DNA from 3 places in the Rhizobium sp. AAP116 genome. Region 2 is predicted to be linked to each of the others. Evidence: predicted binding sites of a transcription regulator. Region 2 holds the regulator's gene; each other region holds the start of a gene.
The links. The regulator LexA, encoded in region 2, represses DNA repair genes until DNA is damaged. The targets are predictions, from matches to a motif close to TGTTCNNNNTGTGTTCNG.

Region 1: IP85_RS21595 (UvrD-helicase domain-containing protein) is a predicted target of LexA. The motif match lies at 4,631-4,648, and genes of this name have one in related genera.
Region 3: IP85_RS18905 (YifB family Mg chelatase-like AAA ATPase) is a predicted target of LexA. The motif match lies at 3,660-3,677, and genes of this name have one in related genera.

The regions. Positions count from the first base shown of each region.
Region 1 covers NZ_LJIB01000043.1:312,348-322,011, forward strand. Annotated here, with positions in the region: gene IP85_RS21575 (glucose/quinate/shikimate family membrane-bound PQQ-dependent dehydrogenase) at 1-103, shown strand, start outside; gene IP85_RS21580 (DUF6074 family protein) at 244-525, shown strand; gene IP85_RS21585 (thymidine kinase) at 640-1,239, shown strand; gene IP85_RS21590 (glycosyltransferase family 25 protein) at 1,252-2,034, opposite strand; gene IP85_RS21595 (UvrD-helicase domain-containing protein) at 2,111-4,588, opposite strand; gene IP85_RS21600 (efflux RND transporter periplasmic adaptor subunit) at 4,889-6,100, shown strand; gene IP85_RS21605 (efflux RND transporter permease subunit) at 6,097-9,246, shown strand; gene IP85_RS21610 (FAD-linked oxidase C-terminal domain-containing protein) at 9,364-9,664, shown strand, end outside.
Region 2 covers NZ_LJIB01000003.1:45,283-54,946, forward strand. Annotated here, with positions in the region: gene trpD (anthranilate phosphoribosyltransferase) at 1-702, opposite strand, end outside; gene IP85_RS02315 (peptidylprolyl isomerase) at 728-2,617, opposite strand; gene gltA (citrate synthase) at 2,838-4,127, opposite strand; gene IP85_RS02325 (ComEC/Rec2 family competence protein) at 4,489-6,861, shown strand; gene lexA (transcriptional repressor LexA) at 6,855-7,571, opposite strand; gene IP85_RS02335 (DUF1003 domain-containing protein) at 7,781-8,329, shown strand; gene IP85_RS02340 (VOC family protein) at 8,350-9,243, shown strand; gene kdsA (3-deoxy-8-phosphooctulonate synthase) at 9,240-9,664, shown strand, end outside.
Region 3 covers NZ_LJIB01000033.1:25,675-35,338, reverse strand. Annotated here, with positions in the region: gene IP85_RS18925 (ABC transporter permease subunit) at 1-553, shown strand, start outside; gene ugpE (sn-glycerol-3-phosphate ABC transporter permease UgpE) at 564-1,406, shown strand; gene IP85_RS18915 (sn-glycerol-3-phosphate import ATP-binding protein UgpC) at 1,421-2,533, shown strand; gene gshB (glutathione synthase) at 2,630-3,577, shown strand; gene IP85_RS18905 (YifB family Mg chelatase-like AAA ATPase) at 3,771-5,300, shown strand; gene IP85_RS18900 (HWE histidine kinase domain-containing protein) at 5,358-6,401, opposite strand; gene cysK (cysteine synthase A) at 6,517-7,485, opposite strand; gene IP85_RS18890 (LysE family translocator) at 7,662-8,279, opposite strand; gene IP85_RS18885 (LysE family translocator) at 8,564-9,181, shown strand; gene IP85_RS18880 (NIPSNAP family protein) at 9,185-9,487, opposite strand; gene IP85_RS18875 (DMT family transporter) at 9,489-9,664, opposite strand, start outside.

The DNA of each region.
Region 1 (9,664 bases), on a different contig from region 2:
GCTCGACAACGGCAAGCAGTATGTCGTGATGGTCGCTGGCGGTCATGGCTCCGTGGGCACGGATCCGGGCGACTATATCATCGCCTACTCGCTGCCCGATTGACCATGGTTCAGTAGTCTTGAACCCGCCCGCGATCGCGGGCGGGTTCACTTTCGGCACACTTCAGCGTGTCTGGCCTTGCTGCGAAACGGAACGTTAACCATGTGATTCTACACACATGTCGTAACGTGAGGATGTTTCGCATGAGTAGCCAAGCCATGAACGGCCAGTCCAACCCGACGACAATCGCCTTCTTTCCGCTCGCGAGCCGCCGGGATCTGGTGCGCCGTTCCGCGATCGAACTCGACCGCCTGAATGGCTATGCCGCGACGGAATTCTGGAAGACGACATGCCGCCGGCTCGGCAACGAACTTCTCGAACTCGGTTGCCCGGAAGACGAGATGCGGGCCGAAATCATGGACTTCCAGGCGGCAGTGCAGGTCGAACTGATGTGGCTGCATCGCGAGGAAGCCGCGCAGGGCTGAGTGCCCGAGGTCAGGCGCGATACTTCCTGTTGGCAACGCTGGCCGGTGCTTGTCCGCCATCTCACCTCTCCGGTATGACGGCGCCAGCATCACTCCAGTTCGAGCAGCGCAGCCTTGGCCAAACTTCATTTCATCTATGCCACCATGAATGCTGGCAAATCGACGCTTCTTTTGCAGGCTGCGTACAACTACCGCGAACGCGGTATGCGGGTGGCAATGCTGATCAGCGCGCTGGACAATCGCGCGGGCAAGGGCTTCATCGGGTCGCGGATCGGTTTAAAGGCCGAGGCCGATGCCTTTGGTCAGGAAGAAGATCTCTTCGCCGCAATCAAGGCCGATCACGAGACTTCACCGCTCTCCTGCGTCTTCATCGACGAGGCACAGTTCATGACGACGGATCAGGTCTGGCAGCTTGCGCGGGTCGTCGATGTGCTCGACCTCCCGGTCATGGCCTATGGTCTCAGAACGGATTTCCGCGGTGAACTTTTCCCCGGCTCCAAGGCGCTGCTCGCGATTGCCGACGAACTCACCGAGGCCCGTTCCATCTGCCATTGCGGCCGCAAGGCGACCATGGTCGTTCGTGTCGGCGAAGACGGCAAGGCACAGCGGGACGGTGCGCAGGTGCTGATCGGTGGAAACGAGACCTACACCTCTCTCTGCCGCCGTCATTGGCAATTGGCCTTCGCCGCGGAAGAAGTTACCGCCAGCAAGTGAGCATTTGCAGCGTCAGCCGTTCCGGTTGACCAGCTTCTGCCAGAGCAGCAGTCCGCCGCGCGCCAGAACCCGGCTCAGCTCCAGATAGGCCCGGTAGGGCAGAACCGTGAGATAACGCCAGCGCGGCAGCTTGTGGGCGTTGATGTTGCCCTGGATCTGCGATTCGAAATCGGAATCCTGGCTCGCCACCAATGGGCTGACGAAGGCGCCCTTCAGACCTGATAGATATTCGAGATCGAAGGCGATGTCATAGGCAAGGCGCATCGGCACCAGTTTCTCCGCAATCCAGCGGGCGGCCTTGCGGTTGATCATGTAGGCGCCCGAGCCCTTCTCACGGGTGAGGGCAATTGCCAGCGAGCGACGGTCCGTCAGCTTGCGATAGGGGAATTTCCGGCCGCTGCTGACTGTGGTGAGGCGCAAAATGTCCCAGGCGTCGGCATTCTTCGCTGCAGCATCGATCGTTTCGAGAAAGTCCGGCTCGAATGTCACGTCGTCTTCGAGGATGAGGCAAAGATCCGCGTCGGAGGCGAGAAAGCGGCGTGCGCAATCGACATGGCTCAGATAGCAGCCGACCTCGCCGTGTTTCAGGCGACGGCCATGCAGCAGCTTGTAGGAGAGTTCGGAGAATTCCGGAATCGGGAAGTTGAGGTTGCGCCCGATCACCGCCGGGACACGCTCCGCGACGATGCCAGCGTTGGCCGTCTCGCGGTTCATCACCTCCATGCGATCTTCCGCGCCGTCCATGTTGATCAGGTAGACGGCGAGGTTCAGGCGGCTTTCCGGAAGGACTTGCAAAGCTGTCTCCAATGACAGGGTCGAACAGACTGCCTTCTGCGCAATCCGCACGAAAGCGTCAATAGTGCCTGTCGTCTCAGGCCTTCTCGACGAAACCGTCGAGCACGCGCTTCTGGCCGGCGCGGTCGAAATCGATGGTCAGCTTGTTGCCTTCGATGGCCGAGATATTGCCGTTGCCGAACTTCATATGAAAAACGCGGTCGCCCACGGAAAAGCGTGACGGTTCCGATGTCGTGGACTTGGCGACGAGCTCGCCGTCGATCGTCTTTGCGCGTGGTCCGCTTTCGCCGTAACCGATGCGCTCAACCGCGTGACCCGAGCGGTTGCCCCAGTTGTCGCGTGTGGCGTCGGTCTTGTTGGCTTGGGCGCGCTTCCAGCCTGGCGTCGAATAGCTGTTCTGGAAGGGCTCCTGCTTGTCGAAGCGGGACTGGCCATAGGGGTTGCGGCCATAGCCGCCATAGGAGGTCTCGGCTTCGGCGACCTCGACATGGGCGGGCGGCAGCTCTTCGAGGAAGCGCGAGGGCAGGGTGGATTGCCAGAGGCCGTGAATGCGGCGGTTCGAGACAAACCAGATGTGGCAACGGCGCTTGGCGCGAGTGATGCCGACATAAGCGAGCCGGCGCTCTTCCTCGAGGCCTGAGCGTCCGCCTTCGTCCAGCGCGCGCTGATGGGGAAACAAGCCTTCTTCCCAGCCGGGCAAGAAGACGGTCTCGAATTCCAGGCCCTTGGCCGAATGCAGCGTCATGATCGACACGGCGTCGAGGTTCTCGTTGGTCTCGGCATCCATGACCAGCGAAACATGTTCGAGGAAGCCGCGCAGGCTCTCGAAGGCTTCCATCGAGCGGATGAGTTCCTTCAGGTTTTCCAGACGTCCCGGCGCTTCCGCCGACTTGTCGTTCTGCCACATGGCCGTATAGCCGCTCTCGTCGAGGATCTGCTCGGCAAGTTCGGTATGCGGCGTGTTTTCGAGCAGGGTCTGCCAGCGGCGGAAATCGGTGACGACGTCGAAGAGCGCCTTGCGGGCCTTGGGCTTCAGCTCGTCGGTTTCGATGATGTCTGCTGCTGCCGCGAGCATCGGTATGTCCCGGGCGCGGGCATAGTCATGCAGATTGCGGATCGTCGTGTCGCCGAGGCCGCGCTTCGGCGTGTTGACGATGCGCTCGAAGGCGAGGTCGTCGGCCGGCTGGCATACGAGGCGGAAGTAGGCCATCGCATCACGGATTTCGAGGCGCTCATAGAAGCGCGGGCCGCCGATGACGCGGTAGTTGAGACCCAGCGTGACGAAGCGATCTTCGAATTCGCGCATCTGGAAGGAGGCGCGGACCAGGATCGCCATGTTGTTCAGCGGGTGCTGGTTACGCTGCAGCTGTTCGATCTCTTCACCGACGGCGCGGGCTTCCTCTTCAGAATCCCAGGCGGCATGGACGACGACCTTGTCGTCGTTGGGATCGACGCGGTCAGTAAAGAGGGTCTTGCCGAGGCGGCCCTCATTGTGCGCGATCAGAAAACCGGCGGCACCGAGGATATGCTCGGTCGAACGGTAGTTTCGCTCGAGCTTGATGACCTTGGCGCCGGGGAAATCCTTCTCGAAGCGGAGGATGTTGTCGACTTCGGCGCCGCGCCAGCCATAGATCGACTGGTCGTCATCACCGACGCAGCAGACGTTCTGCGGCACGCCCGGCGGCCGCTGGGCGAGCAACCTGAGCCACATATACTGGGCGGTGTTGGTGTCCTGATACTCGTCGACCAGCACGTATTTGAAGCGCTGGTGGTATTCCTTCAGGACATCAGGGTTCGCCTTGAACATGCGGATCGGATGCAGGAGCAGGTCGCCGAAATCGCAGGCATTCAGGGTCTTCAGACGGTTCTGATAGGCGATATAGAGCTCGCGGCCCTTGCCGTTGGCGAAGGCGCGGGCGTCGCCCTCGGGAATCTGGCTTGGGTCGAGACCCTTGTTCTTCCAGCCGTCGATCATCTGGGCAAATTGCTTGGCCGGCCAGCGCTTGTCGTCCAAACCTTCAGCCTGGATGATCTGCTTGATCAGACGCACGACATCATCGGTATCCAGGATGGTGAAGTCGGAGCGTAGGTCAACCAGTTCAGCGTGGCGGCGCAAGAGCTTGACGCCGATCGAGTGGAAGGTGCCGAGCCAGGGCATGCCTTCGACGGCGCCGCCGACAAGATGGCCGATACGCTCCTTCATCTCGCGGGCAGCCTTGTTGGTGAAGGTCACCGCCAGGATCTGGCTCGGGAAGGCCTTGCCGGTTGCCAGGATATGGGCAATGCGGGTGGTGAGCACGCGGGTCTTGCCGGTGCCGGCGCCTGCGAGCACGAGTACCGGACCATCGACGGTTTCGACGGCTTCACGCTGTTCCGGGTTCAGGCCGGAGAGATAATCGGGCGCACGAGCCTGATCACGGGCAGCCATAGCGCGGGCCGCAATGCCAAGGCCACCGGCAGCAGGAGCGCCAGAAGTGGGGGCAGGGGACGCGGCAGGCTTGCGCGGTGCGGGTTCTTCGTCGAAGAAGGGAATGTCGTCGAAACCGTTACTCATGCGGCTCAATGTAGTGATTCGGGTCGGAAAGGCCAGTGACGGCGTTCTGGTTTTATTCCTTGCGCCGTGTTGCGCACGGATTTCGGCAGGCTTTAGGCTTTAGGCTTTAGGCTTTAGGCTGTGGGATGTGCTAGGCTCCCGTCCGTACGGTTTCGCCCGGCATGCAGGGGTTGCGGGATCACGGCGGCGTGAAAAGACGCGAGATTACAAATCAGTAAGCTTGACGTTCTGGCATTGCCACTGACTGTTTGCGCCCGATACTTAACCGCTGACATTCCGTTTTACATTTTGGAGCCTTGCATGCCGGTTTGGAAGCAACTCGCCATCAGTTTCGCCGTTCTTTTCGTCGGTCTCTGTTCCCTCGTCTATTTTTCACCCGGAGCGGGGCAGGCGCTCGTTTCAATGGGGGTGCCCGCTTCGGCCGTGGCGCTCGTGTCGGGCACGGCAGAAGGTGAAGGGCAGGGACAGCGGGGCCAGGGGCAGGGCGGGCAGCAGGCGCAGTCCGGTGGACAGGGGCAGGGCCAAGGAAGCCGGCGTGGTGGCGGCAATCAGGCCATTCTCGTGGCTACACAGCCAGTCGCCATGGGTGTCGTCAACGACCGCCTGAGCGCCATCGGCGACGGGGAGGCGATCGAGGCGGTGACTGTCATGCCGCAGGCGTCCGGAACCCTCGACGAGATCCTCGTGTCTTCCGGCCAGAAGGTCAGCAAGGGTGACCTCATCGCCCGGCTCGATCGTGAGGAGCAGGTCATCCTGCGCGATCAGGCGGCCGTTGCGCTTCGCAGTGCGAAGGAGAAGGCCGAATCCTACCGCAATCTCCAGAGCTTCTCGCGGCTCGACGTGCTCGACGCGCAAATTGCCGAAGAACAGGCGCAGCTGCAATTGACCACCGCCGAACTCAACCTGAAGCGCCGCGACATCGTGGCGCCGATCGATGGTGTGATCGGTATCGTTGGCGTCAGTGTCGGCGACAATGTCACGAATACGACAGCCATCGTCTCTCTCGACAATCGCAGCCAGCTGCTCGTCGATTTCTGGGCTCCCGAACGTTTCGTCGCGGCCGTGCGGCCGGGCATGCCGGTCGAAGCCAAGTCCGACTCGCGTCCAGGCCAGGTTTTCCAAGGCACGGTCGAAGCGGTCGATAGCCGCGTGGATCAGGCGAGCCGCACGATCCGCATTCGCGCCAAGATCGACAATCCCGACGATGTGCTGCGCGCCGGCATGTCGTTTGCTGTTGCGATGCGGTTTCCCGGTGACAGCTATGCGGCCGTAAACCCGCTCGCGGTGCAATGGGACGGTGAGGGCTCCTTCGTCTGGCAAATTGTCGACAACAAGTCCGTGAAGACGCGCGTGACGATCGTGCAGCGCAATTCTGACCAAATCCTCGTCGAAGCACCGCTCAAGGAAGGCGACGTGGTCGCCGTCGAAGGGCTCCAGCGTGTGCGTGAGGGTGGGACCGTCGAAATTGCCGGCGAAACCCGCGCCGATGCCGAGGAGGTTGCTGTTCGATGAGCGCGAGTGAGAACGGTTCCGAACAGTCCGGGCGCAGCTTTACCGCCCTTTTCGTGCGCCGCCCGGTTCTGGCGGCGGTGCTGAATACACTGCTTGTCGTTGCAGGTCTGGCTGCCCTTGCCGGCATCGAAATCCGCGAATTGCCTGACGTCGACCAGCCTGTCATCACGGTCAGCACGGACTATGATGGTGCTTCCGCGCAGACCATGGACCAGGAGGTGACGCGCATCATCGAGGGCGCAGTCGCCCGGGTCAGCGGCCTCAAATCCATGTCGTCGCGCTCCCAGTTCGGCGAGAGCCGTACGACGCTGGAGTTCAGCGACAATGTCGACTTGGCAGTCGCCGCAAACGACGTGCGCGATGCGCTCGGTCGGGTGCGCAACCAGTTGCCCGACGACACGGACGAACCGCGCATCGTCAAGGCGGACGCTGATTCGCAGCCGATCATGCGGCTTGCCGTGACCTCCACCACGCTCTCGATGGAAGACCTGACGCTGCTGGTGGACAACGAGATCTCGGACCGGCTGGCAGCCGTCGAGGGCGTCGCCGACGTCCAGATCTATGGTGATCAGGAAAAGGTTTTCCGCATTGACGTCAACCAGGCGGCACTCGCCAGCCGAGGCTTGAGTGTGGCCAGCCTTGCATCCGCATTGCAGAATTCCTCGCTCGACGTTCCCGCCGGTTCGCTCGAATCACAGACGCAGGACATCGTTGTGCGGGCGACCGCCAGCCTCGCCACCGTCGACGATTTCGAGAATGTGTTGATCGGTGAGCGCGTGCGGTTGCGCGACGTGGCGACCGTGACGCTCGGGCCCGACGATGGTTCGACCTCGCTGCGTTCCAATGGTGTGCAGGGTGTCGGTCTCGGCATTATCCGTCAGGCGCAGTCCAACACGCTGAACATCTCCGCCGGCGTCCATGGTGCCGTCGAGGGCATGGCGAGCGCCCTGCCGGAGGGTACGCGGGTAATCGTCACGAGCGACGATGCGGTCTTCATTCAGGGCGCTCTGCACGAGGTTGAGATCGCGCTCGGGCTCTCCGCCGTGATCGTGCTTGTGGTCCTCTTTCTGTTCCTGCGCGACTGGCGCGCGACGTTGATCCCGGCGCTCACCATGCCCGTCGCTCTGATCGGCACGCTGGCTGCGATCTATATGGTCGGCTTCTCGATCAACATTCTCACACTGCTCGCAATCGTTCTCGCGACCGGCCTCGTCGTGGACGACGCGATCGTCGTTCTCGAAAACATCGTCCGCCGCCGGGCTGAGGGCATGGGGCCGCGCGCGGCTGCAGTGCTCGGAACACAGGAAGTTTTCTTTGCGGTCCTTGCGACCACGGCCACACTCGCTGCAGTCTTCGTGCCTTTGTCCTTCCTGCCGGGCCAGCTCGGTGGTCTCTTCCGCGAATTCGGCTTCGTGCTGGCCTTTGCGGTTCTGCTCTCGTCGGTCACGGCGCTTACCTTGTGTCCGATGATGGCATCGCGCATGCTCAAACGGGAAGCCGATGACGACCGGGGATTGCTCGGTGCGTTCGGCAAGCGCTTTGCCGGCTTCTATGGCCAAACGCTTCGGGCCTGCCTTTCAAATCCGTTGATCGTCTGCGTCGTTGCTGCGGTGTTCTCCGGCGCCGCCTACCTCGCGTTTACGTCAATCCAGAGCGAGATCACGCCCCGCGAAGACCGCTCGGTTGTGCTGATGCGGCTTTCCACCCCGCAGGGGTCGAGCCTTGCCTATACGCGTGATCAGGTGCAGCGGGTGGAGGAGAACCTGAAGCCGCTCCGTGACAGCGGGGAGATTGTCAGCATATTCTCGATCTCCGGTCAGGGCTCATCCAACAGCGCCTTCATGGTGATAACGCTGGCACCCTGGTCGGAGCGTGAACGCAGTCAGAACCAGATCGTTCAGGACGTCAACGCCGCCGCCGCTCTGGTGCCGGCGCTGCGTGGCAATGTGTTCCAGACCAACAGCCTCAGAATCCGTGGTGCCGGCAGCGGCCTGCAGATGGCGGTCGTTGGTTCGAACCATGAAACGCTGACGGCATCGGCACTGCAGATCGTCGAGCAGTTGCGTGACCGTCCGGAGTTCCAGACACCGCGTCTCGACAATGAGCCGACCCAGGCACAGATCTCGGTGACGATCGACCGCGAACGGGCCTCCGATCTTGGCATAGATATCGGCGCCATCGGCACGTCGTTGCAGGCGCTGCTCGAGGGACGTTCGGTCACCGATGTCTTTGTCGATGGTAATTCGATCCCGGTTCGCCTTGTGTCGAGCACGCAGCCGATCAATGACCCGACGGATCTGGAAAACATCTTCCTCACTACATCCGACGGTCGCGTCGTTCCGATGTCGACGATTGCCTCGCTCCAGGAGAATGCCGTCTCGCCGACGCTGAACAGAGATCAGCAGCTCGCCTCGGTGTCCTTCTCGGCAGGCCTCGGCGACGGCGTTGCGCTCGGAGATGCTGTCGAGATGGTGACACAGATTGCGCAGCCTTTGCTGCCGCCAGGCTCGCGCCTGATCCCGCTGTCCGAAGCGGCGACGCTGGAGGAGAACAGCTATGGCATGGCGCTGACCTTCGGCTTCGCGATCGCGATCATTTTCCTGGTGCTCGCCGCGCAGTTCGAAAGCGTTGTGTCTTCGCTGATCATCATGGCGACGGTGCCGCTCGGGCTTGCCTGTGCCGTCTTTGCGCTTGTTGTCACTGGCTCGACGCTGAACGTCTATAGTCAGATCGGCCTTGTGCTACTCGTTGGCGTCATGGCGAAAAACGGCATCCTGATCGTCGAATTTGCCAACCAGTTGCGTGACAGGGGGCTATCCGTTCGCGAGGCGATCGAAACGGCCTGCACCATCCGTCTTCGTCCCGTGATGATGACGATGATTGCAACCGTGCTCGGTGGCGTGCCGCTGGTGCTGGCGCAGGGCGCCGGTGCGGAGGCGCGCATCGCGCTCGGTTGGGTGATCGTCGGCGGTCTCGGCTTTGCGACCCTCGTGACGCTCTACATCACGCCGGTCGCCTATCTCCTGCTTGCCCGCTTCTCCAAGCCGCATGCCCAGGAAGAGGCGCGCCTGAAGACGGAACTCGAGGATGCCACGCTGAAGATCGCCAATGATCGCGGCGTGCCGCCGAGGGTTGCGGCCGAGTAACAGGAAGAGCGTGCCTGTGCGGCTGTCTGACGACTGGACAATCTCCGAGCCCTATCCCATAGCAGGGACGCACCGATTTCCCGGTGCGTCCCAAGGCTATTATTCGGGAGGTCGCGGATGGCCCGCAAGGATGTGATCGACGGCAAACGCAATGAAGAAGGCATCGCTCTGGCCTTGCCGCTCCTCAAGCAGCGTTTCGGGGAGCGCTTCCAGACAGGTCAGTCGTTTCGCGACCAGCACAGCCACACCACCACCTATCTGCCGTCACAACGACCGGATGGGGTCGTCTTCGCCGAAAGCAGCGAGGATGTTCGAGAGGTCGTGCGGATCTGCGCCACGCATCGCGTGCCGGTCGTGCCCTTCGGCACGGGCTCCTCTCTGGAGGGGCAGGTGAACGCACCTTGCGGCGGCATATCGA
Region 2 (9,664 bases):
CTGGCTCGGGCCGGTGGTGGTGATTTCGTCGAGCCCACTGCCATGCACGACCCAGGCACTGGTGAGGCCGAGATCGCGCAAGGCTTCCGCCCCGGGAACGAGCCATTCCGGCGAGTAGACGCCGAAGAGCTGCTTCTTGACGCGGGCAGGGCTGGAAAGCGGCCCGACGATATTGAAGATGGTTCGCGCCCCGAGTTCCACGCGGGCGGGGCCCACATGCCGCATGGCCGGATGATGCAGCTGCGCAAACATGAAGCCGATCCCTGCCTCGCGGATGCAGCGCGAGATCATGTCCGGTTCGATATCGAGCTTGACGCCAAGCTGCGACAGCGCATCGGCCGTGCCTGACTTCGAGCTCAGCGCCCGATTGCCATGCTTCGCAACCGGGACACCCGCGCCTGCAACGATTAGGGCGGCCAGCGTCGAGATGTTGTAGGTGTTGGTCCCGTCACCGCCCGTGCCGACGATGTCGATGGCATCTTCGGGTGCATCCACCGGCACCATCTTCTGGCGCATGATCGATACGGCACCGGCAATTTCGTCGACGGTTTCGCCGCGGACCCGAAGCCCCATCAGGAAGCCGCCGACCTGCGCCATGCTGGCTTCGCCCGACATCAGAATTTCGAAGGCGTCGCTCGCCTCTTGCCGCGAAAGCGGCTGGCGCGTGGCGATCTTGGCGATGAAGGGCTTCAACCCGGACATTTGCAACTCCCCCTTTGGCCGACGGTTATCGGACGATGGCCTGCTGGGCCAGCGCCTGATTGATCGTCACGCCATATTCCGACTGCAGCTGACCCACCATCTGGTCGAGGATGTCGTCGCCTGCGGAGTTCGCGACCTGAGCGATCTGCTCGTCCTCATTGAGCGGCACGCCGCCCGTAGGCTGGTCGCGAACGGCCGTGACCGTCAGCAGGATCTGTGTGGAGGGATCGGCACCAGAGGCAGTCGCGACCGTGCCCTGCGGGCCAGAGAAGGCGGCCGTGATCGCCGTTGCGCCAAGAACTGCGTCTTCGGTGCGGCGGGTGATGCCGGCCTTGCTTTCAACTGCAAGCGCCAGTTCGGCCGCGACCTCTTCCAGATTGCCGCCGTCTGCGATCCGCTGGCGCAGGCTCTCCGCCTTCGCACCGAGCGCGATGCGCTGCTGTTCTGCGGTCCAGTCGGCGATGGCCTTCTCGCGCACTTCGGCCAGTTCGCGCTCGCGCTCCGCCTTGATGTCGGTGACATCGAACCAGATGAAGCCGTTGTTGCCCAGGGTAACCGGCAAGGCTTCGACACCGATTTCGGTACCGAAAACGTCTGCGAGCAGTTTGTCCCGTTCAGGGATCCCGGCAACTTCCGTCTCGCGACTGTCGAGCCCGCGGCGGTCGATATCGGTGACAGTCACCGTCTGAAGCTGCAATTGGTCGGCCGCTTCCTTGAGCGTCGAGCCGCCGGCCCGCAGATCTTCGAACTGGTCGTGGACAGCCGTGAGGTCGGCGATCGCGGCCTGTTCGGCCAGCGCTTCGCGGATCTCTTCCTTAACCTCCTCGAGGCTCTGTGTGCGGCCTTCCTTGATGTTGGTGACGCGCAGGATGACCGGGCCGAACGCACCGTCGACGACACCAGTCGTGCCGCCCTCGGCCGTCACGGCAAAGGCTGCCTCGGCAAGGGTCGGATCAGGCAGGCGATCGCGGGTGAAGTCGCCGAGCAGCACGTCGCCGGCAGTCTTGCCCTGATCCGTGACAAGCTGGTCGAAGCTCGTGCCCTTCTGCAGTTCTTCAAGCGCTGCTTCCGCCATTTCGCGGTTTTCGAAACTCAACTGCTCGATCGTGCGTGTCCCGGCGATCTCGTAGGAAGCTTTGCGGCGCTCGTAGTCTTCGCGGATCTGTTCGTCGGTGATGGAGGCCGTGTCGGCAATGTCGGAGGGTTCCAGCTTCACATAGTTGAAGCTGCGATATTCCGGTGCGCGGTAACCGGACTTCGTCGTCTCGAACCAGGCTGCCAGGGTCGCATCATCGGGTGCCTTGATGAGCTCGATGTTGGCGTTGGTCAGCAGGATGTAATTGATGTCGCGGTTTTCGTAGCGATAGGCCTTGATCGCGTCGATCAACACCTTCGGCGCAACGAAGCCGTCAGCTGTCGCGTCGACGATCTGGCTGCGGATGGCGACCTTTGAGCGCTCCTCGATATAGTCGTCTTCGCGAAGACCTGCATTGCGCAGCCGCGAGGAGAAGAGCGCACGATCGAAATTTCCGCCAGAGTTCTTGAAGGCCGGATCATCGGCAATCAGCTGCGCCAGGCGGTCCTGAGACAGGCCGAGGTTCATGTCTGCGGCCAACTGGTCCAGCGCAGCACCTGCGGCAAGCTGCGAGAACACCTGGGATTCGATACCGAAGGCGCGCGCCTGTTCGGTCGTGAGCTGCATCCCGAACCGGTTGCTCATGTCCGTCACCTGCCGCTGATAGGCGAAGGCGAAGTCGGCAGACGACACTGACTGGTCACCAACGGCGACGACGGTGTCGGACGTATTGCTGAACAGCGAGGCCGACACACCCCAGACGCCGAAGGAGAGGACGAGCAGGAGAAGCAAGATCTTGGCAAACAGGGTTTGGGAAGCTTTTCTCAAGAAGACGAGCATCGGGACGCATAAACCTCATTGTAAATCTTCGTCCGGGACGAAGCAGGTTGACTTCCTTAGAACAAAGCTCCGGGGAATTGAAGGCATCCGACGGCGAAATGCGCGACCATCACGGGGAGTTTGATTGTTGCCTGCGATCCGGGACGCAATCGGCCCTCGTCAAAACGAAAGAAGGCCGGACAAAGCCGGCCTTCTCGATAGTTCAAGATAGACGAATGTCTCAGCGCTCCGAGAGCGCCTTGTAATCGCGCTTCGGCTCGCCGGTATACAGCTGACGCGGACGGCCGATGCGCTGCTGCGGATCCTCGATCATCTCGTTCCACTGCGCGATCCAGCCGACGGTGCGGGCAAGCGCGAAGAGAACGGTGAACATGGTCGTCGGGAAGCCGAGCGCACGCAGCGTGATGCCCGAATAGAAGTCGACGTTCGGGTAGAGCTTCTTGTCGATGAAGTAGGGGTCGTTGAGCGCGATCTTCTCGAGCTCGAGTGCCACCTTCATCAGCGGATCGTCGGCATGGCCGGTCGCTTCGAGGACCTCGTACATGGTCTTCTGCATGATCTTGGCGCGCGGGTCATAGTTCTTGTAGACCCGGTGGCCGAAGCCCATCAGACGGAACGGATCGTTCTTGTCCTTGGCCTTGGCGATGTATTCCGGAATGCGGTCGACCGAGCCGATTTCCTGCAGCATGTTGAGGGCAGCCTCGTTGGCGCCGCCATGGGCAGGGCCCCAAAGGCACGCGATACCGGCTGCGATGCAGGCGAACGGATTGGCGCCTGAAGAGCCGGCGAGACGCACGGTCGATGTCGAGGCGTTCTGCTCGTGATCGGCATGCAGGATGAAGATGCGGTCCATGGCGCGCGCCAGAACCGGGTTCACCTGATACTCTTCACAAGGCACGGCAAAGCACATGCGAAGGAAGTTCGACGCGTAATCGAGATCGTTCTTCGGGTAAACGAAGGGCTGGCCGACGTGATACTTGTAGGCCATGGCCGCGATCGTCGGCATCTTGGCGATCATGCGCAGCGAGGCGACCATGCGCTGATGCGGATCGGTGATGTCGGTCGAGTCGTGATAGAAGGCGGAGAGCGCGCCGACCGTACCGACCATGACCGCCATCGGATGGGCGTCACGGCGATAGCCGGAGAAGAACTTGCTCATCTGCTCGTGCACCATGGTGTGGTGCGTTACGCGATAGTCGAAGTCCTTCTTCTGCGCAGCCGTCGGCAGTTCGCCGTAGAGCAGCAGGTAGCAGACCTCGAGGAAGTCGCCCTTTTCAGCAAGCTGTTCGATCGGGTAGCCGCGATGCAGCAGCGTGCCTTCGTCGCCGTCGATATAGGTGATCTTGGATTCGCAGGATGCCGTGGACGTAAAGCCCGGATCGTAGGTGAACGTACCCGTGTGCTTGTAAAGGGCGCCGATGTCGATGACATCTGGGCCGATCGTGCCGGCCTTGACGCTCAGGTCGACCGTCTTGTCACCGAGTTTCAAAGAAGCGCTTTTGTCCGTCATGCTGATCCTCCGGAATTGGCGGGAAGGCGTCTTGAAAAAGCCGCCATCGGTTAAGCGTGTGATGTAGCTATATGATACCGAAGTTAATGCCAAGCTATCCAAAGGGCAAATTGTGCGTCGCGAAAACAGCAACAATCGAACCGAACGGTTCTAATCGTTTGAAGCCGGGACAGGCGGCGAAAACCCGATTCGTTGCACGCATTGATTGCTGACGGTTTTCGCTTATTTTGTCTGCAGATGGGGTAGATCCGGCCGGGTGTGGCTGATGGGGGAAGTAGCGGAAATACAGGGGGAAGGGCACCTCCGGTCCGGTGGTATACCGGGCCGGCGAGACTTGCCTCGACCACTCGAAAAACGCGCAATGCCCGGTTTGACGACGATCGGCCGTGCTGTCGCCGCTCGCGCTGTTTTGCACCGCATTCTCAGGCAGGTTCGACAGTACGTCTCAGACGAAAGTCGGCACGGGCATTTTTTCCTCTTCGTGCCTGTCTGGCTCGGCGCGGGTGCTGCAATCTGGTTTTCCGTCGGGCAACCACCGCCGGCTATCGTCCTCGGACTGCTCCTTGCTTGCCTGGCTTTTGCACTTTTGCGGGCGATGCGCGACACCGTGGCGCATGTGGTCCTGTGGAGTTTGTGCCTGATCCTTCTCGGCATGCTGATGGCCGAATGGGAGACACGGCGAGCGTCCACCGTGATCCTCGATCAGCCGCTCGTCACCACGGTCACCGGGGTCGTCGAGCGACGGGAGCAGGGGGCGGGCGGTGAATGGCGTTACGTGTTACGCGTAATCCAGACCGCAGAGCCGAGCATTCGCCGGTCGCCGGGACGCGTGTCCCTCCTTGCCCGAAGCAAGCATGTGCCAGCTGCCATCGGCGAGCAATTGAGCGGCCGCGCCCGTCTGTCACCACCGTCAGGTCCGGCTTTGCCGGGATTGAACGACTTTAGCTTCCAAAGCTACTTCGCCGGCATCGGCGCTGTCGGCTTCTTCCTCGGTCCGCCCCAGGCCAAAAACTCCGCTTCATGGGAGGAAAAGGGTCTGTGGGCGCGCTTCGACGCGGCCCTGTTCTCGCTCCGGGATCGCATCTCAAGTCGCATTCGCAGCATCCTGCCCGGAGATCCTGGCGCCTTCGCCGCTGCGATCATTACCGGCGAACGCCGATCGATGTCGGAAGAGGCGACGGAGGCCCTGCGCGTCTCGGGCCTCGCCCATATCACCGCGATCTCGGGTCTCAACATGGCGCTTGCCGCCGGTATCTTCTTCGTCGGATTGCGAGGGCTTCTGAGCCTCATGCCGACTTTTGCGCATCGCTTTCCGGTAAAGAAGATCGCGGCCGCCGGCGCGCTTTTGGCGACGACCGGCTATGTGCTCATTTCCGGCTACCAGGTCTCGGCGCTGCGGGCTTATCTGATGACGGCGGTCATGCTCGGCGCCGTCCTCTTCGACCGCCCGGCGGTCAGCCTCCACAATCTCGCGCTTGCGGCAACCGCGATCCTCGCGGTCCAGCCCTCGACCGTCATGGGGCCGAGTTTCCAGATGTCTTTCGCGGCGACTGCAGCCCTGATTGCCGGTTACGCCGGGTGGCGGGCGCGACCGCGCGCGATCCTGCCTAGGGCCCGATCGCTTGCCATGCGGATTGTGGCCGGGTTTGCCATTTTCGTCGGTGGTACACTGGCGACCTCCTTCATCGGCGGGGTCTCGACCGCAGTCTTTGCCATCAGCCATTTCCACCGGCTGTCGACCCATGGACTGGAGGCAAACCTCGCCGCCATGCCGCTGATCTCGCTGATCGTGATGCCGTCCGGCTTCATTGCCATGCTGCTCATGCCATTTGGCCTCGACGCGCCGTTCTTCTGGATCATGGGCCAGGGCCTGGAAATGGTGCTCATTGTCGCTCACACCGTCTCCGGCTGGGGCGGCGGTTACGTCTTCCCGCGTCTGCCGGCATGGTTCATGCCCGGCGCAATCGCCGGCATGCTCTTGCTGATGCTACTCAGAACCCCGATCAGGCATGTCGGCACGGCTCTCATCGTCGCAACGCTCGCTGCTGCCTTCCTTGCTCCACGACCCCCGGGTGGCGAACTGATGATCAGCGAGGACGCTCGGTTGGTCGCGATTCGGGTCGCAAATGACGACACGTTCATCATTGCAATCAACCGAGCCCGCCCGCCTGCCTTCATCTTCGATCAATGGCGACCCGTGCTCGGCATCGATGAACCAAGGCGCCCGGTGATGCTCGAGACCGCCCCCCTGCCGCCAGCGCCAGAATGGCGTAATGGCCAAACACTGTCGGAGGAGCAGCGCAAACTCGCAGAGGCTGTATTTGATAGCCTACTCAAGGCCGCCGGGAGAGAACAGTTCACCTGCGTAAAGCAGGCCTGTGCCATCAGACTGGAGAACGGCAACACGCTGCTGACGCTGGAACGCCCGGACCTCATCGGCGCAGCCTGCGACCGCGCTGATATCGTGGTTCTGTCGGCGCGCACGCGCGCCAAAACCTGCCGCTCTGGCGCGCTCCTGATTTCCGAGGCGAGCCAGCGCGCAACCGGCTCCCTCGAGGTCGCGGGCCTAGCCACCACCTCACAAGCCATGACGGTCAGGTCAGCGCTCGACGGACCCTCCAGACCCTGGACGGCGCACCGTCTCTACGACTGGCGCAGCGGCCTTTCCGATAACACGCATGAATTTGCGGGTCCGACTAGGAACGTCCGACCGAGGCCGGAGCCCGATCAGTGATAGCGGCGAATGAGGCCCACCAGCTTGCCCTGGATCTTGACGCGATCCGGCGGGAAGATGCGGGTTTCGTAGGCCGGATTGGCGGCCTCCAGCGCAATCGATGCGCCGCGGCGGCGGAAGCGTTTGAGTGTCGCCTCCTCGTCGTCGACGAGCGCCACGATGATGTCACCGGGATTGGCGTTCGAGGCATTGCGGATGATAACCGTATCGCCGTCAAGAATACCGGCCTCGATCATCGAATCGCCCTTGACCTCAAGCGCGTAGTGATCGCCCGCGCCGATCATCTCCGCCGGTACCGTGATGTCGTGAGTGTTGTTCTGAATGGCTGAAATCGGCACACCGGCTGCGATTCGGCCCATGACCGGAACCGAGACGGACGAGCCGTTGTCTTCGACCGGCGGCTTTGTCAGTGCTGGCGCCGGCGGCGTCTTGCCGAGACTGCCCTCGATCACGCTCGGCGCAAAGCCGCGGCGCGGCTGGATGCTTGGCGAATAGGCTTCCGGAAGCTTGATGACCTCCAGTGCACGAGCCCGGTTCGGCAAGCGTCGGATGAAGCCGCGTTCCTCGAGCGCCGTGATCAGGCGATGGATCCCGGATTTCGATGCGAGGTCCAGCGCATCCTTCATCTCGTCGAAGGACGGCGGGACACCCGATTCCTTCATCCGTTCATGGATGAAGAGAAGCAGTTCCTGTTGCTTGCGCGTCAGCATATGCGGTGCCCCCGAGGTGAAACAAATACAGAACAGACACTATATGTTCCAGTTGTGTTCCGCAAGGGGATAAATTTTTGTGAAGAGCCAGTGATAAAATGCGATAGCCGCGGACAAAGGTCTTGAAACTGTCGGATTTTGGCGTGTTGCAGGGGAGAGTGCAGATCCGCCCCCACACATCAGGCAAACCGCCCTCAAGGATGCTGTAAATGCTGAAGGATATCGAGAAGCTCGTTCTGGGGAAGTCGTCATCCGATCTTTCGTCAGCAGAGCAGAAGGTGCTGAAGCGGGCGCGCGAGCGACGCACGGTGTCGACCAATGCCGGCGAGGACTTTCTGGCTCATGCCACGTTCGGCCAGCGGGTCGCTGATGACATCGCACGGGTCGGTGGTTCCTGGGGTTTCATCATCGGCTTCATGCTGTTTTTGGTCGCCTGGGTCATCCTCAATACGGTGATTCTGGCAACAGGTGCGCTCGATCCTTATCCGTTCATCTTCCTGAACCTGCTCTTGTCGATGCTCGCCGCCATCCAGGCACCCATCATCATGATGAGCCAGAACCGCCAGACCGAGCGGGATCGCTTCATGGCGGCGAAAGACTACGAGATCAATCTCAAGGCAGAGATCGAGGTATTGGCCTTGCACCACAAGATCGACGAGGAGGTGGTGAAAGAGCTGCGCGAGGCGCGCCAGGAGATTTATGCGCTGCGCCAGGCGATCGAGACCCTTTCAAGCAAGGCGCACAATTCTCAAAACTGAAGAATTAATCGAGAGCAAACATGTCCAATCCCATTTCCTCAGCCCGCGCCATCGATCATCTCGTCCTGCCGGTCTTCGAGCTCGAAACCGCCCGCGACAGGCTCGGGCGTCTCGGCTTTACCGTTGCGGCGGATGCCCGCCACCCGTTCGGCACGGAGAATGCCTGTGTGTTCTTCGCTGACGACACCTATCTGGAACCGCTGGCGGTCGGCAGCCGAGAGGACTGTCTGGAAGCAGCGCGCATGGGCAATGTCTTTGTCGCTCGCGATCAGGCCTTTCGCTTTCGACGAGGCGAGGGCCTCTCCGCCATTGTCGTGAAGACGCACGACGCGTTGGCTGACGATTCGCAGTATCGCCAAGACGGCATGAGCGCCGGCCCTGTGCTTGATTTCGCGCGCCAGTTTCGTTTTCCGGATGGGCGGACCGCGGAGGGTTCGTTCCGCCTCGCCTTTGCCGCAGACCTGCGCGCGCCTGATTTCTTCGCCTTCGCCTGTCAGCGCATCAATCCTCTCCCGACCGATCGGGGTCCTCTGCTCGTACATGCCAATGGCGCAGCAGGGATTCGAAGCGTGGTGCTGGTCGAAGAGAACCCGAGCGACTTCCAATATCTGCTGGAAATGGTCCTCGACCAGCGCGATGTCACGGCCCATTCCTTCGGCCTCTCCATCCAGGCCGCCCATACGTCCGTCGATGTCCTGACGCCGGAGGGTTTCCGGCTTCACTTCGGACAGGACGTGGCGGTGTCGGAACGGGGGCTCGTCGGGGCAGCCGTGGTTTTCGCGGTTGATGATCTCGGCGTGACAGAAGCCTGCCTCGCTGCTAAGGGCGTCACCTATCAAAAAACGGGCGCACGCCTCGTCGTCGCGCCGGAAGAGGGGCAGGGTGTTACCTTTGCCTTCGAGGAGTTGAAATGAGCGTGTCCCCCAATTCGGAAGTCATCGTTGGCGAAGGCCCGGCCAAGGCCGTCTTCTCCCAGAAGGGCCGTTTTGCCTTGATCGCTGGTCCCTGCCAGATGGAAAGCCGCGACCATGCCTTCATGATCGCCGGCCAGCTCGTCGAGCTCTGCCGCGAACTCGGGCTCGGTCTCGTTTACAAGTCATCCTTCGACAAGGCGAACCGCACCTCGCTGTCTGCTGAGCGCGGCATTGGCCTGGAAACGGCGATGGAAGTCTTCGCCGACATCAAGAAGGAATTCGGCGTTCCGGTCCTGACCGACATCCACACGGAAGAGCAATGCGCCGCCGTTGCCCCGACTGTTGATATCCTGCAGATCCCGGCCTTCCTCTGCCGCCAGACAGACCTGCTGGTGGCTGCGGCGAAGACCGGTCGGGCGAT
Region 3 (9,664 bases), on a different contig from region 2:
CATCGTTTATGCCATTGCCCCACCTGTGGCAGGACTGATTGGCCTGATGTTCTTCGACCAGCACATCGGCCCGTTTGTTACCTTTGTCTCGTGGTTCGGCTGGGACATGAAGATTGGTATCAACTATTTCGACACGGCCTTTGCCATGGTGCTGATCGCCGTGTGGAACCAGATCCCTTACAACTTCATCTTCTTCCTCTCCGGGCTTCAGGGCATCCCGAATTCGATCCGGGAGGCGGCAACGATGGACTGCAAGTCCGGCACCCGCCGCTTCTGGACCGTGACGCTCCCGCTCTTGGCGCCGACCGCCTTCTTCCTGCTCATCATCAACATGACTTATTCGCTCTTCGACACCTTCGGCGTCGTCGACGTCATCGTCAAAGACAGTGCCGCCAACAATCCGATCACGCTGGTCTACAAGGTCTATCTCGACGGCTTCCGCGGCAATGACCTCGGTTCGTCCTCGGCCCAGTCAGTCATTCTGATGCTGATCGTGCTGGTCCTGACCATGATCCAGTTCCGCTTCATCGAACGTCGCGTCCATTACGGTTGAGGAGAGCGCCATGTACCGCACCAAATTCTTCGACCACCTGATCCTGATCGCGGGCGTGATCTTCATGCTCGGGCCGCTGGTGGTCGCCTTCACCACATCAACGCATTCCGCTGCCGAGATCCACTCGAACGGCCTGATGCTCTCCGTCGGTGATCATTTCACCGAGACCTATGAAAAGGTCCTGTTTGAGAGTGGTGGTTTCACCGGCCAGGTCACCGGCCTGACCATGGCGATGAACTCGCTGATCCTGGGGCTGGGCTTCGCCATCGGCAAGATCATTCTCTCGATGCTGGCCGCCTATGCCATCGTCTATTTCCGCTTTCGCTTTGCAACGCTCGCCTTCTGGCTGATCTTCACGACGCTGCTCCTGCCGCTCGAAGTGCGTATCCTGCCGACCTACAAGGTGATGAGCGATCTCAACCTCCTGAACAGCTACCAGGGCCTGATCCTGCCGCTCCTGGCATCCGCAACGGGGACCTTCTTTTTCCGCCAGTTCTTCAAGTCCGTGCCCGACGAACTCCTGGAGGCTGCGCGCATCGACGGCGCGGGTCCGTTCAAGTTCTTCATCGACGTGCTCTTGCCGTTGTCGCGCACCATGATCGCGGCGGTCTTCATCATCATGTTTGTCTACGGCTGGAACCAGTATCTCTGGCCAATGCTGATGACGACGGAAGAGGGCTTCTACACCCTGATGCGCGGCATCAAGCAGATCCTCCAGGTGTGGATCGGCTCGCAGATCCCCGACTATAACGAAGCCTTTGCCATGGCCGTGCTTGCCATGCTGCCGCCCGTGATCGTGGTGGTGGTGTTCCAGAGCTGGTTCATCAAGGGCCTCACCGAAACCGACAAGTAAAGGGAGTGCCGATCATGGCGTCCATCGACATCAACGAAGTCTGCAAGATCTACGACAAGGGCGGTGCCAAGGCTGTCGATACCGTCGATATCCAGATCGAGGACGGCGAGTTCATCGTGCTCGTCGGCCCCTCGGGCTGCGGCAAGTCCACGCTGCTGCGCATGGTGGCAGGGCTTGAGGAAATCTCGCAAGGCACGATCTCGATCGGCGACCGCGTGGTCAACGAAGTCGAGCCGGCAGACCGTGACATCGCAATGGTCTTCCAGAACTATGCGCTCTATCCGCATATGACCGTCTACGATAATCTCGCTTACGGCCTGAAGAACCGCGGCACGCCGAAAACGGAAATCGCCGCCCGCGTCGCAGAAGCCGCCAAGATGCTGGAGATCGAGAAATATCTCGACCGCAAGCCGAGGGCGCTCTCTGGTGGCCAGCGCCAGCGCGTCGCCATGGGCCGCGCCATCGTCCGCAAGCCGGCTGTCTTCCTCTTCGACGAGCCGCTGTCGAACCTCGACGCCAAGCTGCGCGTCACCATGCGCGGCGAAATCCGCAAGCTGCAGAAGCGGCTGAAGACCACCGCGATCTACGTCACCCACGACCAGCTGGAAGCCATGACGCTCGCTGATCGCCTGGTGGTCCTGAATGGCGGTCGCATCGAGCAGATCGGCACGCCGCTTGAGGTCTACAATCGCCCGGCCTCCACCTTTGTCGCAAGCTTCATCGGCTCGCCGGCCATGAACCTCGTCGATGCCCGCATCGAAGGCGGACAGCTTCACTTCGCGGATATCGCGCTTCCCGTGGACGGCGCCTGGTCGGAAGGCCCGGTCCGTCTTGGAATGCGCGCCGAGGATCTCGTTCTGACCCATGAGAACGATGATCAGTTTTCGCTCGCCATCGACTATGTCGAGGAACTCGGCGCCCAGCGTCTGGTCCATGGTCTGGTCGCAGGTCAGCCGATGACTGCGGTCATCGCCTCGCATGTCGAGTTGAGCGAGCGGCTTCCGCTGCGCATTTCCCCGTCCAAGCTGCATGTGTTCTCCGTCGATACGGGGCGCCGGCTGGACGCAGGTATGCCGCCTTCGGATGCGCAGCCGGTCGCGCAGGAGGCCGAGCGGGTCTTCGCCTGAGCGCTTCACCATCGCTTCAGCAAAATTCAAGGTCGGCGGCGTTGCCTTCGCGCGGCGCGCCGCCTAAATCTGCTGGGCAATCGCAGGGGATAGCTCATGGCCAATATCACAAACGTCGCCATCCAGATGGACCACGTATCCACGATCAACATCGCGGGCGATAGCACCTTCGCCATGAGCATCGAGGCCCAGAACCGCGGCTACAAGCTCTTCCATTACACGCCGGACCGGCTCTCGATGCGCGACGGCAAGGTCTTTGCAACCGTCGAGCCCATGGAACTGCGCGACGTCAAGGGCGACCACTACACCCTCGGCGCGCCTGAGCGTGTCGACCTCTCGACCATGGATGTGATCCTGCTGCGGCAGGATCCGCCCTTCGACATGGCCTATATCACCTCGACCCATCTGCTCGAGCGCATCCATCCGAAGACGCTCGTCGTCAACGACCCGGCCTGGGTGCGCAATTCGCCGGAAAAGATCTTCGTTACCGAATTCGCCGACCTGATGCCGCCCACCCTGATCACCAAGGATCCGGCCGAGATTGCCCGGTTCCGTGAGGAGCAGGGCGACATCATCCTGAAGCCGCTCTACGGCAATGGTGGCGCCGGCGTCTTCCACTCGACCCGCGACGATCGCAACTTCTCCTCGCTGATGGAAATGTTCGGCCAGATGTTCCGCGAACCCTTTATCGCGCAAGGCTACCTGCCGGCGGTGCGCAAGGGCGACAAGCGCATCATCCTGGTCGATGGCGAGCCCGTCGGCGCAATCAATCGCGTTCCTGCCGAACATGATGCCCGCTCCAACATGCATGCGGGCGGCAGACCGGAACCGACCGAACTGACCGCGCGCGAGCGGGAAATCTGCGCCCGCATCGGCCCCGCTCTGCGTGAGCGTGGCTTCCTGCTTGTCGGCATCGATGTCATCGGCGACTACATGACCGAGATCAACGTAACGTCACCGACTGGCATCCGCGAGGTGAAGAAATTCGGTGGCGCCGATATCGCAGCACTCCTCTGGGATGCCATCGAGCGCAAGCGGGCCTAACCGACTGAATCCTCTTTGGAAGTTCGAGGCTTGTGCCAGTTGTTCAACTGGATGCAACCTGAAACCTATCTGAAGATGCGGGTGTTCCGCAAATGTTCTTGCGCACTCCCTCGTCTTATGCGAGATTGTTCTCGTCGCCACACGCAATATGAAGTTGCAGCGGTGACTTCAGGTCGATCGACGAGGGCGGGCAATGGTAGCGCGTGTCAGTACGGTTGCATTCCAGGGCATCGAGGGTGTGCCCGTCGAAGTTCAGGTCATGGTCGCGCCCGGCAAGACGGGCATGCAGATCGTCGGTCTGCCGGACAAGGCGGTGGCCGAAAGCCGCGAACGGGTCCAGGCGGCCTTGCATGCGTCGGGACTGGCGCTTCCCGCCAAGCGGGTGACGGTCAATCTCGCGCCAGCCGATTTGCCGAAAGAGGGCTCTCACTTTGATTTGCCGATCGCCCTCGGCCTGATGGCGGCGCTCGGCGCCATCCCGGGTGATGCGCTCCAGGGCTTTCTGGTGATCGGCGAACTCAATCTTGACGGCACGATCGCCTCGATCGCTGGGGCTTTGCCGGCCGCGATCAGCGCCAACGCAATGGACAAAGGCCTGATCTGCCCGGCCGACAGTGGTGCCGAGGCCGCCTGGGCCGGCAGCGAGATCGATATACTCGCCCCGCGCAGCCTGATCGCGCTGGCCAATCATTTCAGGGGCACGCAGGTGCTCTCCCGGCCGGAACCATCGATCCGGGCGCCCGCGGCCAACCTGCCGGATCTCGCCGACATCAAGGGCCAGGAAAGCGCCAAGCGCGCGCTGGAGGTCGCCGCCGCCGGCGGACACAATCTGCTCTTCGTCGGCCCGCCCGGCTCGGGCAAGTCGATGCTCGCTGCCCGCCTGCCGTCGATCCTGCCGCCGCTCTCTGCGGCAGAACTGCTCGAAGTCTCGATGATCCATTCGATCGCGGGGCAGCTTTCGGGCGGCAAGCTCTCCGATCGCCGGCCATTCCGCACGCCGCATCACTCCGCCACCATGGCAGCTCTGGTCGGCGGCGGGTTGAAGGCCAAGCCCGGCGAGGCGTCGCTTGCCCATCATGGCATTCTCTTCCTCGACGAACTGCCGGAATTCGCGCCGCCGGTGCTCGATGCGCTCCGCCAGCCGCTCGAGACCGGCGAATGCATCATCGCCCGCGCCAACCACCGGGTCTCCTACCCCTCCGACTTTCAGCTGGTGGCGGCCATGAACCCCTGCCGTTGCGGCATGGCGGGCGAGCCTGGCCATGTCTGCGCGCGCGGCATCCGCTGCCAGACCGAATACCAGGGCCGTATCTCGGGTCCGCTGATGGACCGCATCGACATCCGCATCGATGTTCCCGCCGTCTCGGCCACGGACATGATCCGGCCCCGTGCGGCCGAAAGCAGTGCGGAGGTCGCAAAACGTGTGGCCTCGGCCCGCGCCCGTCAGCGAGATCGTTTCGAGCGTCTGGGCCTTCCGTTCAGCACCAATGCCCGCTGCTCGACGGCCCTGATCGAGACGCTGGCCGAGCCAGATGCCTCGGGGCTGCAATTGTTGCGCGATGCTGCCGAAAAATTCCGGTTTTCGGCGCGCGGCTATCACCGGGTGCTGAAGGTGGCGCGGACCCTCGCCGATCTCGATGGGGTGGAAACCCTGGGGCGGATTCACCTGGCCGAGGCGATTTCTTACCGCATCGCCTCCGAGCGGCTGGCAGCGGCCGCGTGACTGGCGGCCTGTAGGAGGAAGGGATAGGAGGAACGGGGCAGGAAGAGGAAGAGTGGATCAGGCCGGCACGGCCGTCGGGCGGAGCATGTCGACGGGAAGCGTGAGGCGCACCTCGGCTCCGGTCTCCGGATAGGCGATCTCCGTGTGGCCGCGCACGCCAGCGATGACGCGTTTCATGAGGGTCGAGCCGAAACCGCCCGATCCCGGCTGTGGCGTAAGGGGTGGCGGACCGCCGCTTTCGCTCCAGCGCATCACGAGTTGCTCGGTTCCGTCTTGGTCGGTCTCGATGTCCCAGATCAGGGATACCTGGCCATGGCCGACACTGAGGGCGCCGTATTTTGCGGCATTGGTGCCGAGCTCATGCAGGATCAGACTGAGCACGACGACGGTCTGGCCGCCGATCGGGACGCGCGGACCATGCGCTGTGAAGCGGGGTGTGCCGACGATAGCGAAGGGTTCGAGCGCCTGGAAGACGACGCTTTGCAGCGAGGCGTCCTCGCCTTCGCGAAGCCCCCGCAGCAGGAGGTTGGAGCGGCCGAGCGCAGTCAGTCGGTCGCGCAGCCGTGCGGCCAGCTCGTCGGCGCTTGAGGCATTCTTAAGGGAAAGGCTGATGATCGCATTGATGGTGGCGAAGATGTTCTTGAGGCGATGGTCCAGTTCCTGGGCCATGACCTCCTGTTGTTCGGCCAGCCGCTGAACCTCCTCGCGTGTGCCGATCTCCTGACGATAGGCCTGTTTCATCATGTAGATCAGCGTCAGGTCGGTGGCGACGACGAAAAGGTAGAGCCCCATGGCGAGCAAGGTGCCAAGCGAGAAGTCGAAGCGCCCTGGGCTGATGAAGAAGTACCAGGCCGCAAGGCCGGAGAGCGTGGCGACGATCAGGCCCTGCCGGACGCCGAAGACAAAACCGCAGATGATCACTGCGGGAAAGAAGGTGAGGAACGGGAAGCCTGCGGGTAGCACGGGGTCGAACCAGGCGCGGATCGCCAGTGCCATTGCGAAGACGATGAGGCTCGCGACATAGGTCGCGATCAAGCTGCTTGTCGACAGTCGCTCTTGAACGGAGGCAAACGCAGGCAGGCGGTGAAGTAATGCACGCATGGGGGCCCTTCAGGACTGCAGTCGACCTGTTGTGAGCTACTCTAGCCGGGGAATGGGGCGGCTGCAATCGACGGGTGAGGAGGCGCCGGCGGTTGCCCGGCGCCCCTTCGGTGGCTTACTCGCCGAGACCGGCAAAGAGCGCAGTCGACAGATAGCGCTCGGCAAAGGACGGAATGATGACGACGATCGTCTTGCCGGCATTTTCTTCACGCTGGCCAAGCTTGATCGCTGCCGTCAGCGCGGCGCCCGAAGAGATGCCAACCGGTACGCCCTCGAGGCGAGCAACGAGACGTGCATGCTCGAAGGCTTCGTCATTGGTCACGGTGACGACCTCGTCATAGACATGGGTGTCGAGGATGGCGGGCGCAAAGCCCGCGCCGATCCCTTGGATCTTGTGCGGGCCGGGATTGCCACCCGAGAGAACCGGGCTGTCGGCCGGCTCGACGGCGACGACCTTGATCTCGGGCTTGCGGCTCTTCAGCACCTGGCCGGTGCCGGTAATGGTGCCGCCTGTGCCGATGCCGGAGACGAGGAAGTCGATCTGGCCGTCGGTGTCGTTCCAGATTTCCTCGGCTGTCGTCTTGCGATGGATTTCCGGATTGGCGGGGTTCTCGAACTGCTGCGGGATAATCGAGTCCTGCGTCGTCTCGGCCAGTTCCTGTGCCTTGGCAATGGCGCCCTTCATGCCCTTTGCGCCCTCGGTCAGGACGAGTTCGGCGCCGAGCAGGGCCAGCATCTTGCGGCGCTCGATCGACATGGTCTCCGGCATGGTGAGGATCAGGCGATAACCCTTTGCCGCTGCCGCAAAGGCGAGCGCAATGCCGGTATTGCCGGAGGTCGGCTCGATGAGAACCGTCTTGCCGGGCACGATCCTGCCCTGGGCTTCCAGGCTCTCGATCATGGCAACGCCGATACGATCCTTGACGGAGGCGATCGGGTTGAAGAATTCGAGCTTGGCGAGCAGATGCGCCTTCACGCCCTTTTCCTTGGCGAGCTTGTCGAGCCTGACGATCGGGGTGTCGCCGATCGTCTCGGTGATCGAGCCATAGACGCGTCCGCGGCCGGGTTTCTTCTGCTCAGTCATCGGTGTCTCCCTTGTGATTTGGTTGGCGCAAGCTTACGCCCGCCGACCCGTCCTTGCCAGCATAGCCATGCCGCGGCGAGCTTGATCCGTGGAAAAATCTGCTCCGTGGGCCCGGTCGCATTCGTCTCCTGGTGAGAAAAGCGCCTGCCGCCTGTTTGTTTCATGCCGCGTGCCGATCAGGCCGCGCGCGCCGTGATATAGGCGGCGGTGCCGGCAAGGATGCTGGCAGCACTTCGGTTCAGGACTTTCAGCGCTTCCGGACGCTTCATGAGCCCGCGCGCCTGGGCCGCGAGCAGGATATAGGGCAGAAGCACCGCCATCAGCACGACGAAGGTCAGGCCGACGAGCAGGATGTAGTCGGCAAGTCCGATCGCCTCGAGCGGGATCAGCGTCGGGACAAGAGCGACGTAGAACAGCATGGTCTTCGGATTGCCCAGCGTCACCAGAAGGCCTGAGAGGAAGGACATGGACGGGCGCATGGCGCGCTCTGCCTTGATGTCCTGCGGCAAAAGACCTGATGTCCAGAGTTTCCAGGCGACATAGACGAGGTAGGCGGCACCCAGGAATTTCAGGATCAGGAAGGGCGTCACGAAGGTTTTCGCCAAGACGGACAGCCCGAGGATGACGGCGGTCAGATAGACGAGATCGCCGAGGATGAGCCCGAGCCCCATGAAGAAGGTCGGGCGAAATCCGGACCCCAGCGCCCGCGCGACGATGGCGGTCATGCCGGGTCCCGGGATGGCGGCGGCAATGAACAGCGCGCCGCAATAGGCGATGATGGTCGTCAGTGTCATGGAGGTCCTCCGCTCGCACTCAGTTCTATTGATTTTAAGAGCAATGGGAAAGCGCCTGGATTACGGCTCTTGCGCAAGATCCACGGCGATAGACGCGGCACAAACCCTGGCGCCGGATGTCGCCTGCGACATCGTTGGCGTGGCCGTACCATGACGGCCGCCGTCGTCGCGATCGTGCGTTTCCGGCGGACTTGTCTCGATGACACGATCTCGTTTGCGGTCGCTGGCGGACACGCATAATCCTGTAGGACCTCTCGGAGAACGCGCCTGTGCCCAGCCTCCCCATGCTTTTCGCCTTTGCCCTGATCTGCCTGGGCATGGTGCTGACACCGGGGCCGAACATGATCTATCTCGTCTCGCGCTCGATCTGTCAGGGGCCGATGGCGGGCCTCGTTTCGCTGGCGGGAGTGGCCCTCGGCTTCGTCGTTTATGTGCTGCTGACGGCGCTTGGGCTCACGGTCCTGCTGTTTGCAGTCCCCTTTGCCTATGACCTGCTCAAATTTGCCGGTGCTCTCTATCTGGCCTGGCTGGCCTGGCAGGCGCTGAAGCCCGGCGGCCGCTCGCCCTTCCAGGTCCGCGACCTGCCCGCCGACAGCAATCGAAAGCTCTTCCTGATGGGCTTCGTCACCAGCCTGCTGAACCCGAAAGTCGCCGTGCTCTATCTCTCGCTGCTGCCGCAATTCATCGATCCCGCTGGTGGCAGCGTGTTGATCCAGTCCCTGGCGCTCGGCTTCACCCAGGTGGTGATCAGCGTCACGGTCAATGGTTTGATCGCGCTCTCTGCCGGCTCCATCGCCCTCTTCCTGGCCGGTCGCCCCCTCTGGATGGTCATCCAGCGCTGGCTCATGGGCACGGTGCTCGCGGCTCTCGCCATCCGCATGGTCACGGAAGCGCAGCGTTGACGATCAGAACATCGGCCGCATGAAGCTGCGTGCGTAACGCAGGATGCAACGGGTCTCCTCGGCATAGGCGAAGGCCGCCTGGCACTCGGCATCTGCCGCCATCGCCGCGCGGTAGGCCTCATAGGTCGCGAGCGACGGAAAGCTGAACAGCGCGAGCGCGATGTCGTTTGCCCCTTCATGCGGCAGGAAATAGCCGTGGTGCTTGCCGCCGAGCCGATTGACCAGCGGGATCCAGAGGGCCGCATAATGCTCGAACTCCTTGAGCTTGTAGGGATCGATCTCATAACGCAGGCTGCAGGTGATCATGTCAGGCCTTTCGGGTTCCGGGCAGAAGATGTCGTGGCGTGAGGTTGAGGGTTGTACCCACGGCGGCAAGCAGGATCGCCGCGCCGCCCAGCGCCTGTCCGGGCGTCAGCACATGGCCATAGGCCAGGATATCCACCAGGATGGCGACGACAGGGTAGAGGAAGGAGAGCGTGCCCG